DNA from 2 places in the Pseudomonas sp. 22526 genome. Region 1 is predicted to be linked to the other one. Evidence: predicted binding sites of a transcription regulator. Region 1 holds the regulator's gene; the other holds the start of a gene.
The links. Region 1 encodes sigma-54, which starts transcription at its own class of promoters, with help from an activator protein. Its sites were predicted from a motif close to ANTGGCATNNANNTTGCTNT; they were not measured.
Positions count from the first base shown of each region.

Region 1 (6,622 bases):
CGGTCAGGTAGACCGAGCGGTGATGGCCGCCCGTGCAGCCAATGGCAATAGTAACGTAGGCGCGGTTGCTGGCGGCGAAACGGGGCAACCATTTCAGCAGGTAGCTGGAGATGTCCTGGAACATTTCCTCGACATCCGGCTGGGCGGCCAGGTATTCGGCGACCGGCTGGTCGAGCCCGGACTGGTCGCGTAACTCGGGCTTCCAATAGGGGTTGGGCAGGCAGCGCACATCGAACACCAGGTCGGCGTCGACCGGCATGCCCCGCTTGAACCCGAAGGACTCCACCAGAAAGGCAGTGCCCGGCTCTGGTTGGTTCAACAGGCGCAACTTGATGGTATCGCGCAGTTGATACAGGTTCAGGTTGGTGGTGTTGACCTTGAGGTCGGCCAGGTCGGCAATCGGACCCAGCAGATGGCTTTCGTCTTGGATCGCCTCGGCCAGCGAGCGGTTGTTGCTGCTCAAGGGGTGGCGACGGCGGGTTTCGGAAAAGCGCTTGAGCAGGGTTTCTTCGTCAGCGTCCAGATACAGCACATCGCACTGGATATGCCGGCTGCGCACTTCCTCGAGCAGTTCGGGGAAGCGCGACAGATGGCTGGGCAGGTTGCGGGCGTCGATCGACACGGCGACCAGTGGCTGCGTCAGTTCGGTATGGATCAGCGCCCGCTCGGCCAGTTCGGGCAACAGCCCGGCCGGCAGGTTGTCGATGCAGTAGTAGCCATTGTCCTCGAGTACATCGAGGGCGGTGCTTTTACCTGAGCCGGAGCGGCCGCTGACGATGATCAAGCGCATGATTACTGACCGTTCTGTTCGTCCAGGACAACCTTGTACAAGGCTTCGTTGCTGCTGGCGCTGCGCAGCTTGTCGCGTACTTCTTTGCGGTCCAGCATGCTGGCAATCTGCCGGAGCAGTTCCAGGTGCGCATCGGTGGCGGCTTCCGGGACCAGCAGTACGAACAGCAGGTCGACCGGGGCGCCGTCGATGGCGTCGAAATCGATGGGAGCGTCCAGGTGCATCAGGGCACTGATGGGCGCCTCACAGCCTTTGAGGCGGCAGTGTGGAATGGCGATGCCGTTGCCAAAACCGGTGGAACCCAGTTTTTCACGGGCAATCAGGCTTTCGAAGACATCTTGCATCTCCAGATCAGGCACTTCGCGGCTGATCAGGTTGGCAATTTGTTCGAGGGCGCGTTTTTTACTGCCGCCCGGCACGTTCACCAGGGAACGGCCGGGGGTCAGGATGCTTTCAAGTCGGATCATGGGAGGGGAGTGTTAGCGACCCGTGCCTTGGAGAAGGTGGAGTTGCTTTTCCTTATGCTTTTTCAGTTGGCGGTCAAGCTTGTCCGTGAGCAAGTCGATTGCGGCATACATGTCGTCATGTTCTGCATTGGCGACGACTTCCCCACCATGGATGTGCAGCGTGGCCTCGATTTTCTGCTTCAGTTTTTCGACGGCCAGCGTTACCTGCACATTGGTAATCTTGTCAAAGTGCCGCTCCAGTCGGTCGAGTTTTTCGCCGATGTAAGCGCGCAGGGGTTCGGTCACTTCCAGTTGGTGTCCACTGATGTTGACTTGCATACAGCTTCTCCTTCGTTGCCAGTGCATAAAGCGGCAGGTCGATTGACCTGCCACTGAAACGCTGTGGCGAGCCCGGCGGCTACATCAACCGCTTCCGTTCGCTGGAAGGCGCGATCCCCAGGGATTCGCGGTACTTGGCGACGGTACGACGGGCTACCTGAATGCCTTGTGCCTCCAGTAAACCAGCGATCTTGCTGTCACTCAACGGCTTTTTCTGATTTTCCGCGGCGACCAGTTTCTTGATGATCGCGCGGATCGCCGTGGACGAGCATTCACCGCCTTCGGAGGTACTTACGTGGCTGGAGAAAAAGTATTTCAGTTCATAAATGCCCCGAGGGGTATGCATGAATTTTTGCGTGGTCACCCGTGAAATCGTCGATTCGTGCATGCCCACCGCTTCGGCGATGTCATGCAGGACCAGCGGTTTCATCGCCTCATCGCCGTACTCGAGGAAGCCGCGCTGATGCTCGACGATCTGGGTGGCGACTTTCATCAGGGTTTCGTTGCGGCTCTGCAGGCTCTTGATGAACCAGCGGGCCTCCTGCAGCTGATTGCGCATGAAGGTGTTGTCGGCGCTGGTGTCGGCGCGCCGCACGAAGCCGGCGTACTGCGGGTTGACGCGCAGGCGCGGCACGGACTCCTGGTTCAGCTCCACCAGCCAGCGTTCGTTGTCCTTGCGCACTATGACGTCGGGGACCACGTATTCGGCTTCGGTGGATTCGATTTGCGAACCAGGCCGTGGGTTGAGGCTCTGTACCAGCTCGATGACCTGGCGCAGTTCGTCTTCCTTGAGCTTCATGCGCCGCATCAGCTGGCTGTAGTCGCGGCTGCCGAGCAGGTCGATGAAGTCGGTGACCAGGCGCTTGGCTTCAGTCAGCCAAGGGGTCTTGGCGGGCAGCTGGCGCAGTTGCAGCAGCAGGCATTCGCCCAGGTTGCGGGCGCCGATGCCGGCGGGTTCGAACTGCTGGATGCGGTGCAGGACGGCCTCGATTTCGTCGAGTTCGATGTCCAGCTCCGGATCGAAGGCTTCGAGGATTTCCTCGAGGGTTTCATCCAGATAGCCCTGATTGTTGATGCAGTCGATCAGGGTCACGGCGATCAGGCGATCGGTGTCGGACATGGGCGCCAGGTTCAACTGCCAGAGCAGATGGCTCTGCAGGCTTTCGCCGGCCGAGGTGCGGGTGGTGAAGTCCCACTCGTCGTCATCGTTGCTGGGCAGGCTGCTGGCGCTGGTCTGGTAGACGTCTTCCCAGGCGGTGTCGACCGGCAGGTCGTTGGGAATGCGCTCGTTCCATTCGCCGTCCTCGAGGTTGTCCACCGTCGGGGCGGTTTCCTGGTAGGAGGGTTCCTGGATATCGGTATTGGGTTTCTGCTCGGCGTTGTCGGCCAGCGGATCGGTGTTATCGAAGTCGTCGCCTTCTTCCTGGCGCTCGAGCATCGGGTTGGACTCCAGGGCCTCCTGGATTTCCTGTTGCAGGTCCAGGGTCGACAATTGGAGCAGGCGGATGGCCTGTTGCAGCTGCGGTGTCATCGTCAGCTGCTGGCCCATTCTGAGGACTAGCGATGGTTTCATGGCAGGGGCTTAACACCTTATTCGCCGGCGCACATGCGCCATCCACTACAGGGCGCGTGAGCGCCAAACATAAGCAAATTATATGCCTGAAACTGAAGTGTTTGCCTAGAGCGCTGTAACAATAAAAACAGCAGGGTTTTATTGGGGCGGGCGCTCTGGCGACCAGCCAAACACCTCAGGGCTTACAGGCGGAACTCATGGCCCAGGTAAACTTCCTTGACCAGCTCGTTGGCGAGGATGGTTTCGGCGTCGCCTTCGGCGATCAGCTGGCCGTCGTTGACGATGTAGGCGGTTTCGCAGATATCCAGGGTTTCACGGACGTTGTGGTCGGTGATGAGCACGCCGATGCCCTTGGCCTTCAGGTGGTGAATGATCTGCTTGATGTCGCCTACCGAGATCGGGTCCACGCCGGCGAAGGGTTCGTCGAGCAGGATGAACTTGGGTGCGGTGGCCAGGGCGCGAGCGATTTCCACGCGGCGACGTTCACCACCGGAGAGGCTCATGCCGAGGTTGTCGCGAATGTGGTTGATGTGGAATTCCTGCAGCAGGCTTTCCAGTTCCTGGCGACGGCCGGCCTTGTCGAGCTCCTTGCGGGTCTCGAGGATGGCCATGATGTTGTCGGCCACCGAGAGCTTGCGGAAGATCGAGGCTTCCTGCGGCAGGTAACCGATCCCGGCGCGGGCGCGGCCGTGCATCGGCTGGTGGCTGACATCCAGGTCGTCGATCAGGATACGTCCCTGATCGGCCTGGACCAGGCCGACGATCATGTAGAAGCAGGTGGTCTTGCCGGCGCCGTTGGGGCCGAGCAGGCCGACGATCTGGCCGCTGTCGATGGACAGGCTGACGTCACGCACGACCTGGCGGCTCTTGTAGCTCTTGGCCAGGTGCTGAGCTTTCAGAGTTGCCATTACTGGGCCTTTTCGTCAGTTTTCTTTTTCGGCTGGATGACCATGTCGATCCGTGGGCGCGACTCGGTGACCTTGCTGCCGGTGGCGCGGCCGGCGCTGGCCAGCTTCTTGTTGGTGTCGTAGACGATTTTCTCGCCCTGGGTGATGTTGCCATCCTTGTCGACGACTTTGGCGCGGTCGATCAGCACGACGCGGTTCTGCGCGGCGTGGTACTGGATGGTCACGCCGTAGCCCTGGACCGGCTTGGTGTCGCCCTGGGTTTGAATCTGTTCGAAGTAGGCCAGGTTGCCCACCGAGGTCACCACGTCAATGTCACCGGTCTGGGTGCGGGTGATGGTCACGGTATTGCCGGTGACCTTCATCGAGCCCTGGGTGATGATCACGTCGCCTCTGTAGGTGGCTACGCCATTCTTGTCGTCCAGTTGAGCGTCGTCGGCCTGGATGCGGATGGGTTGCTGGCTATCGTTCGGCAGAGCCCAGGCGCTCACGCTTCCCAGTGCTGCGCCCAGACCGAGCAAAATAGGGAGGGTTTTAACGAGCCTCATACTGTCCTCTTACGTTCGATAGCAGGTTCATCCTGCCGTCTTTCAAATACGCTTTCATTCCCTTGCCAGTCGTCACGCCGCCGGCGCCGTCGATTCTAACGTCTTGATCGGTCTGCGCATATTGCTTCTGCGGGAATACTGTCATGCGGGTCGTGGTGATCAGCAGGTTGCGATTTTTCTCGTCGGTGCGGGAAACCCGTACCGAATCGATCAACTCGACCTGGGTGCCATCCGGGTTGACTTCGCCGTGCTCGCTCTGGACGTGCCAGGGGAAGGCGGTGCCGCGATACATCTGCAGGTCCGGCTTGGTCAGCAGCGTCACCTCGCTGGCCTTGAGGTGTTCGACCTTGTCGGACGTCATTTCGTACTGCAGCTTGCCGTCGGGCAGGTACTGCACGCTACGGGCGTTGATGGCGTAGTAGTCGATGGCGCTTTCGTCGACCTGCGCGACCGGCTTGTCGAGGAAGCGTTCCGGGCTGATGTTCCAGTATCCCACCGCCAGGAACAGCACGGTGATGATGCCGAAGATCAGGATGTTGCGAATCTTTTTGCTCAGCATGGGAGGCTCTATAAGTAGGCGGCGTGGGCCGCTTCAAGGCTGCCTTGGGCGCGCAGGATCAGCTCGCAGAACTCGCGGGCGGCACCTTCGCCGCCACGGGCCTGGGTGACGCCATGGGCGTGTTCGCGGACAAAACTGGCGGCATTGGCGACGGCCATGCCCAGGCCGACCCGGCGGATCACCGGCAGGTCCGGCAGGTCGTCGCCCAGGTAGGCGACCTGTTCATAGCTTAGGCCCAGTTGGGCAAGAAGCCCGTCCAGCACCACCAGTTTGTCCTCGCGGCCCTGAAACAGATGGGGTATCCCCAGGTTCTTCGCCCGGCGCTCGACCACCGGCGTCTTGCGTCCGCTGATGATTGCCGTCTGTACGCCCGCGGCCATCAGCATCTTGATGCCCTGGCCATCGAGGGTGTTGAAGGTCTTGAACTCGCTGCCGTCTTCGAGGAAGTACAGGCGACCGTCGGTCAGTACGCCGTCGACGTCGAATACCGCCAGCTTGATGTTCTTGCCGCGTTGCAGCAGATCCGTGCTCATTACATGACTCCCGCGCGCAGCAGGTCGGACAGGTTGAAGGCGCCGATCGGGCGATCGTCCTTGTCCACCACGACCAGTGCGTTGATTCGATTGTCTTCCATGATTTTCAGGGCTTCGGCCGCCAGCATTTCGGCGCGGGCGGTCTTGCCGTGAAGGGTCATGACTTCATCGATGGTGGTGTGGTGAATATCGATGGTGCGGTCCAGGGTGCGGCGCAGGTCGCCGTCGGTGAAGACCCCGGCCAGGCGCCCGTCGGCCTCGACAATGACGGTCATGCCCAGGCCCTTGCGGGTCATTTCCATCAAGGCATCCTTGAGCAGGGTGCCACGCTGGACCTGTGGCAGCTGTTCGCCGGCATGCATGACGTTCTCGACCTTCAGCAGCAGGCGCCGGCCCAGCGCGCCGCCCGGATGGGAGAAGGCGAAGTCTTCGGCGGTGAAACCGCGGGCTTCCAGCAGCGCCACGGCCAGGGCGTCGCCCATGACCAGGGCGGCGGTAGTCGAGGAGGTCGGGGCCAGGTTCAGCGGGCAGGCCTCTTGCTCGACCTGGACGTTGAGGTTGACCTCGGCGGCCTTGGCCAGCGGTGAATCAGGGTTGCCGGTGATGCTGATCAACTGGATGCCCAGGCGCTTGATCAGCGGCAACAGGGTCACGATTTCATTGGTCGAGCCGGAGTTGGACAGGGCCAGGATCACGTCGTCCCGGGTAATCATGCCCATGTCGCCATGGCTGGCTTCGGCCGGATGGACAAAAAACGCGGTGGTGCCGGTGCTGGCCAGGGTGGCGGCGATCTTGTTGCCGATATGCCCGGACTTGCCCATGCCGACCACGACTACGCGGCCTTTGCTGGCCAGAATCATCTCGCAAGCGCGTACGAAATCTGCGTCGATATGTGGCAGCAAGCCTTGTACGGCTTCTATCTCGAGGCG
Region 1 is NZ_JBQENK010000002.1:348,434-355,055, reverse strand. Features, by position in the region: gene rapZ (RNase adapter RapZ) at 1-790, opposite strand, end outside; gene ptsN (PTS IIA-like nitrogen regulatory protein PtsN) at 793-1,257, opposite strand; gene hpf (ribosome hibernation-promoting factor, HPF/YfiA family) at 1,270-1,575, opposite strand; gene ACTJKT_RS04015 (RNA polymerase factor sigma-54) at 1,655-3,148, opposite strand; gene lptB (LPS export ABC transporter ATP-binding protein) at 3,331-4,056, opposite strand; gene lptA (lipopolysaccharide transport periplasmic protein LptA) at 4,056-4,601, opposite strand; gene lptC (LPS export ABC transporter periplasmic protein LptC) at 4,588-5,160, opposite strand; gene ACTJKT_RS03995 (KdsC family phosphatase) at 5,169-5,693, opposite strand; gene ACTJKT_RS03990 (KpsF/GutQ family sugar-phosphate isomerase) at 5,693-6,622, opposite strand, start outside.

Region 2 (6,622 bases), on a different contig from region 1:
GTCCTGCTCCAGTGCCGAAGGCTTGCGCCATCGACGAGCCGGATTGCGAAGCTTGCCAATAAGCTGAGCCGATAGGCGCCTCCCCCGGCGCTTATCCGAACCCCCGACAGGCCCCTGGCCTGCCGGGGGTTTTCTTTTGCCTGGGAAAAAGCCACAGCCCTGTAGCCGCTGCCGAGCCCGCGAGGCTGCGTTCGAGGACGAAGTCCTCGCAAACCTGTTGCGCACGACTTACCAGAAACGCCCGTCTTTACGCCCCCCCAGTTGGATACAACCCCTTAGGGTTCGACAGCCGCGACAAACGCGCCACCTGCGCATCATCGCGAGCAAGCTTCGCTCCTACAGAAGCGGGCCGGGGGTCGATGAACTCTGCAGGCACAAAAAAGCCCCTGCGGTGAGGGGCTTTTTTTAGCGCTGTCAGCCAGCCATTATCAGGTCATCTGGATAATGGTCTGCATGATGGTGCTCTGGGTGGAGATGGTCTTGGCGTTCGCCTGGTAGTTGCTCTGGGCCTTGATCAGGTCCACCAGCTCGTTGGTCAGGTTGACGTTCGATTCTTCCAGGGAGTTGGACACGATCGAACCCAGGGTACCGGTTTCAGGAGCATCGTAGCCCGGTACGCCCGAAGCGTAGGTTTCTCTCCAACTGGTGCCGCCTACCGGCTGCAAGCCTTGTTCGTTGGTGAAGCTGGCCAGGGAGATCTGGCCGATGGCCTTGTTCTGGCTGTTGCTGAAGTTGGCGAACAGGGTACCGGTACCGTCGATGGTCAGGTTGGTGATCTGGCCAGTGGCGTAACCGTCCTGCACCGGCAGCGAACGCGCGGTATCGGCGTTGAACTGAGTGGTGCTGGTCATGGAGATGGTCACGCCGCCAGCATTGGCGCTGGCACCGTTGGCTGTCCACGTACCGTTGGTCACAGTGCCAGGCACCCAGCCCGCCAGGGTCAGGTTGTTGCCCGGATTAGGCGTAGTGGCAGGCGGAGTGATGACCGAAACCAGTTTGCCGGCAGAGTCGAAACTCATGGTCGATGCGACTGGAGCCGTAGCGCCGGTAGTGGTCGGAGCGGAGCCATCGAGGTTGCGACCATCGACCAGAGTGTAGGTCTTCCAGGTGTTGGCACCGGTTTTCACCATGTACTGGTCCAGCTTGTGCTCGTTGCCCTGGCTGTCATAGATCGGTGTGCTGAACTGCTTGGTGTAGGTTTCCACCTTGGTCGGATCGAAGGCAAAACCTGTCACGCTCTGGTCAATGACCTTTTCGGTGGAGTTCAGGTTGATGGTCGAGGATACCGAACTGGTGGACTTCGGCGACAGGTTCGAGGTGTCGATACGCAGGTCGGTCAGCACGCCGTTGACGATCTTGCCATTGCCATCGACCGCGTAACCTTGCAGGCGGGCGGTGCCATCGGTGTTGGTGATGTAGCCGTCCTTGTCGGTCTTGAAGGTACCGGCGCGGGTGTAGGTCAGCGAGCCGTTGTCGCTCAGCACGAAGAAACCCGAACCCTGGATACCCATGTCCAGTACGTTGCCGGTGTTGTTCACGTCGCCCTGGCCGAACTGCTGGGAAACGTTGGCCAGGCGCACGCCATTACCAATGGTCTTGCTGCCGGTGCCCAGCTTGGTGGCCGAGTAGACGTCGGCGAATTCGGCACGGGACGATTTGAAGCCGGTGGTCGCCACGTTGGCGATGTTGTTGCCGGTCACGTCCAGTTGCTTGTTGGCAGCATAGAGACCGCTAAGGCCAATATTAAAAGACATATTCCACTCCTTGTGCCGCGTTAGTCGGCTCTAGATACCAATGGTTTGAACTTTGGAGAGCGCCACGGGGCTGCTCAGTCCTGCGAGGTTCAACATCAGCTCACCGCCGGTCTGGCTGATGGTGACGCTGTTGACCGTCGCAGGCAGGTAAGTGACCAGGTCGGTCGCCTTGCCATCGATCTTTGTGCTGGCCTTGAAGCTGTAGTTGCCCGGATCGGCCTTGGTACCGTCGGTCTTGGTGCCGTCCCAGACGAAGCTGGTGCTGCCGGCCTTCTGACTCCCCAGGTCGATGGTCTTGACCGCCTTGCCATCCTTGTCGGTGATGGTCACGGTGACACCGCTGACGCCGGTAGGCACAGTCACCGAACCGGTCATGCTCTTGGTGGTATCGACCTGGGTGGTACCGGTCTGGACGATCACCGAACGCCCCACCAGGGACGAAGCCTGCAGGGCCTGGGACGACTTGTAGTTGCCAGTGATGGAGTTCACCGAGGTATTGAGGGTGGTGATCCCTTCCAGGGTGGAGAACTGCGCCAACTGGGCAACGAACGCACTGTTGTCCTGCGGGTCCAGCGGGTTCTGGTTTTTCAGCTGGGTCACCAGCAGCTTCAGGAACGCGTCCTTGCCCAGCTCATTTTTGCCCTTGACGCTATTGGTGGCCGCCGCCAGGCCGTCATTGCTGGTGGTCGGGGTCTTCTTCGAGGAGTTCGCAAGGATCTCCTTGAGCGTCAGGCCACTGGTGGTATCGGTAACACTCATCTGAGTCGCCCCTTATCACTGACCGAGGGTCAGGACCTTCTGCATCATGGTTTTGGCGGTGTTCATCATTTCTGCGTTGGTCTGGAACGAGCGGCTGGCGGAAATCATGTCGGCCATTTCTTCCACCACGTTGACGTTGGGGTAGTAGACATACCCCTTGGCGTCAGCGGCCGGATGGTTAGGCTCGTAACGCGCCTCGAGGTTGCTCTGGTCCTCGACCACACCCAGCACCTGAACGCCCTGACCGGCCGCGTCCTGGTTCTGGAACAGCGACTCGCTGCCACCGCTTTGCGCACCCTGGAACATGGTGGCGAATACCGGATGGCGCGCACGGTAGGTCTGGTCGATGCTCGAAGAGACCGTCTCGGCGTTGGCGATGTTACTGGCGACGGTGTTCAAGCGAGTGGTCTGGGCACTCATGCCGCTACCGGCAATATTGAAAACACTGGCGAGGGACATGGATTACTCTCCGCGCAGGGCTGACACCAGCCCTTTGAATTTGCTGTTGAGCAGCGTGAAGCTGGCCTGGAAGTTCACCGAGTTCTCGGCATAGTTCGACTGTTCCAGTTGGGCATCCACGGTGTTCTGGTCGATCGACGGCTGCATCGGCGTGCGATACAGCAACGACTCGTTGCCGCTGCTCATGCCTTCGGCTTCGATGTGCCGGCTGTTGGTCATGTTCAGGGCAAAGGTGCCGTTCTTGGCTTTCTCGTTCTGCTCGGCGAGCACGGCGGAGAAATCCAGATCCCGAGCCTTGTAGTTCGGGGTGTCGGCGTTGGAGATGTTGTTGGCCAGCACCTCGGCACGCTTGGCGCGAAAGCCAAGGGCCTGCTCATGAATGCCGAGCGCTTTATCGAAGCTGATGCTCATGTCGGGAAACCTTCGACCAGATTTTTCGTAAGCTGGACATAGCAAGCTGCGTGCCAAGTGCTCGAACCCCGTAAATCAAGGCTTTGCCGGCAGCGGCAAAGCGGCAATGCCAGAAAAGCGGCAAGGCATTTCCGCGAAACGTCAGCAAAGCGGCAATGTCGTGATTGCCGCCCTGCGCCGCCGGCGGAGTCACGGGCACAAAAAAAGAGGCCCGAAGGCCTCTCTTTTCAACAACGACAATCTTACTTCGCCTGGTAAATGATCCCAGGGCTGCACTGGACCATCTGGTAGTGGTCGGGCAATCCATTGAGCGCTTCGGAAGCCCCGAGAAACAGGTAACCACCCGGTTTCAGAGTGCTGTGAATGCGCATCAGGATGTCCTTCTTCACCTCGGCGGAGAAGTAGATCAGCACATTGCGGCAGAACACGATGTCGAACTTGCCCAGACTGGCATAGCTGTCCAGCAGGTTGAACGAGCGGAACTCGACCCGGCTCTTGATCGGCGCCTTGACCACCCAGCGTCCCGGCCCCTTGGGGTCGAAATAACGCTGCAGGCGGTCGGCCGACAAACCGCGACCAATCGCCAGGCTGTCGTACTCGCCGGTCTTGCAGTTGTTCAGCATGGTCCCGGACAGGTCGGTGGCAACGATCTGCACCCCCATCTTCAGTTGCCCCATGTTGACCTTCTCGAACTCATCGATCGACATGGACAACGAATAGGGTTCCTGACCCGAGGAACAGGCCGCCGACCAGATGCGCAAGCGCTGGTTGGGGCTGGCCTTGATCGCTTCCGGCAAGACCTTGTTCTTCAACACCTCGAATGGATAGGTATCGCGAAACCACAGGGTTTCGTTGGTGGTCATGGCATCGACCACCATCTCCCGCAAACCGCTGCGCGGCTGGGTCTGAATGCGCTGAACCAGCTCCCCGAGGGACTTGATGCCTTGCTGTTCCATCAGTTTGTTGAGACGGCTCGACACCAGATATTGCTTGTTCTCGCCCAGCAAGATCCCACAGGCTTTTTCCAGGAACACCCGGAACTGTTCGAAATCCAAATTACCCGTAGACAATGATGCCGCCTCTTAAATCGTGTGACCGCCAGGGATGGATATCCCTAGCTGTTATCTGCTGCTTTGATCCGGTCGACAACCCGGGATGCCAGGTCATCAGGACGAAACTTGGCAAGGAAGTCATCGGCACCGACCTTCTTCACCATCGCCTGATTGAATACACCTGACAACGAAGTATGCAGGATGATATGCAGCTTTTGCATGCGTGGATCGTTGCGTATTTCGGCCGTGAGGGTGTAGCCATCCATCTCCGGCATCTCGATGTCGGAGATCATCATCAGAAACTCTTCTTCAGGCTTCTTGCCCTCGTCGACCAGCTTGCGCAGGTAGTCCAGCGCTTGCCGGCCATCGTTCAGGGCCACCACTTCGACCCCCACGGTCTGCAGGCAACGCGTGACCTGCTTGCGCGCCACTGACGAGTCATCGACCGTCAGCACCCGCAGTGAAACAGCCTTGTGCTGAGTCTCGACATCCACCACGCCCACCGAAATGGTCTCGGGCGTCGGCGCGACCTCGGCCAGCACCTTCTCGACGTCGATGATTTCCACCAACTGATTGTCGACCCGCGTCACCGCCGTCAGGTAGTGATCGCGCCCCGTCCCCTTGGGTGGCGGATGGATCTCCTCCCAGTTCATGTTGACGATGCGCTCGACCGAGCGCACCAGAAACCCCTGGGTCTTGGTGTTGTACTCAGTGATGATGACAAAGGGGTTGCTCAGATCCTGCAGCCCGCCCGAACCGGTGGCCATCGCCAGGTCCAGGATCGGAATGGTCGCCCCTCGAATATTCGCGACACCGCACACCACAGGACTGGATTTGGGCATCAACGTCAGTTTGGGGCATTGCAGCACCTCCCGAACCTTGAACACGTTGATCCCATAGAGCTGCTGCCCGTCGAGACGGAACAACAGCAGCTCAAGGCGATTCTGCCCTACCAGTTGCGTGCGCTGGTTCACCGAATCCATTACACCAGCCATGCCCAGACTCCCCAAAGCTTAAGATCCGACGCGCGCTCATCGCTAAACGGCACGGCGCTTGCTTTTTAACTGTTATGAACGCCAAAACGACATTTTCCCGACGCCTGATATCAAACTACCGCAGATTGCTGTACGGGCTGTCGGCTTTGTTTCTTTTAAACCCTGGCCATCCTGCCGTTGCTGACTCGGTAACCCTGCCTGATCTACTTATCGGCGTCACTCAGGGGTTTCTTGAATTCACCGTAGAAGACTATCTGGCAACCAGTCAAACGCCTGGGCGCTACGAGATCCAGGTCAATCAGCTCGACCCGCGGCTGCGCATGCCGCACTGCGACAAGGAATTGACAGCGACCCTGGAAAGCCCGGCGCAACCGCTGGGACGCGTGACCGTTCGCGTCCGCTGCGACGGCGCCTCGCCCTGGACCGTGTTCGTGCCCGCCCAGGTCAAGCTGTTCCGCGAAGTGGTGACCACCACCCGGCCACTCAAGCGCGCCGGCATCATCAGCCCCGACGACGTGATACTACGCGAGCGCGATATCGGCCAGATCAGCCAGGGCTATCTGACTTCAGTGGACCAGGCCATCGGGCAGAAGCTTGTCCGACCAATGGTCGCCGACCAACTCGTCACCCTGGTTCACCTGGAACAGGCGGAAGTGGTGCGCAAGGGCGATCAGGTGGTGATCTCCGCCCGCAGCGGCACGCTGAACGTGAAAATGCCCGGCGAAGCCCTGTCCAATGGCGGCATGAGCGAGCAGATACGGGTCAAGAACCTCAATTCACAACGGGTCATCAAAGCGCGGATCACCGCGCCGGGACAGGTGGAAGTCGCGATGTAGACGACTGGCGCTGTGCACTGTTGCCCCCTAAACTGTGGCCCATGCAGGGCAACAGCGGCGCGTGCGGGCTTATCGATATTTGAGCCTAAAGTTTTCCGGGGTATTGCCGAAAACAAGTCAAGCGTCCAAATACCCAGAGGTTTTTTTACCATGGTCATCGATTTCAGCCGTTTAAACAGCTCTCCCTCACTCACCGGCAGCACGCGCACCAGCGCCAGCAAGGAAACCGGCGACGCCGACAAGTCCGCGCCGCTGAACGCTCCGGCCGAACAGGCCAGCACCAGCGGGGAGTCGGTACACCTCAGCAATGAGGCTCAACAGTTGCAGAAGATCACTGACAAGCTGCGCGACCAGCC
Region 2 is NZ_JBQENK010000003.1:107,067-113,688, reverse strand. Features, by position in the region: gene ACTJKT_RS05305 (ribonucleoside-diphosphate reductase subunit alpha) at 1-62, shown strand, start outside; gene flgE (flagellar hook protein FlgE) at 429-1,754, opposite strand; gene flgD (flagellar hook assembly protein FlgD) at 1,785-2,513, opposite strand; gene flgC (flagellar basal body rod protein FlgC) at 2,529-2,972, opposite strand; gene flgB (flagellar basal body rod protein FlgB) at 2,976-3,383, opposite strand; gene cheR (protein-glutamate O-methyltransferase CheR) at 3,626-4,453, opposite strand; gene ACTJKT_RS05275 (chemotaxis protein CheV) at 4,498-5,430, opposite strand; gene flgA (flagellar basal body P-ring formation chaperone FlgA) at 5,505-6,266, shown strand; gene flgM (flagellar biosynthesis anti-sigma factor FlgM) at 6,417-6,622, shown strand, end outside.
Region 2: flgB (flagellar basal body rod protein FlgB) is a predicted target of sigma-54. The motif match lies at 3,422-3,441, and genes of this name have one in related genera.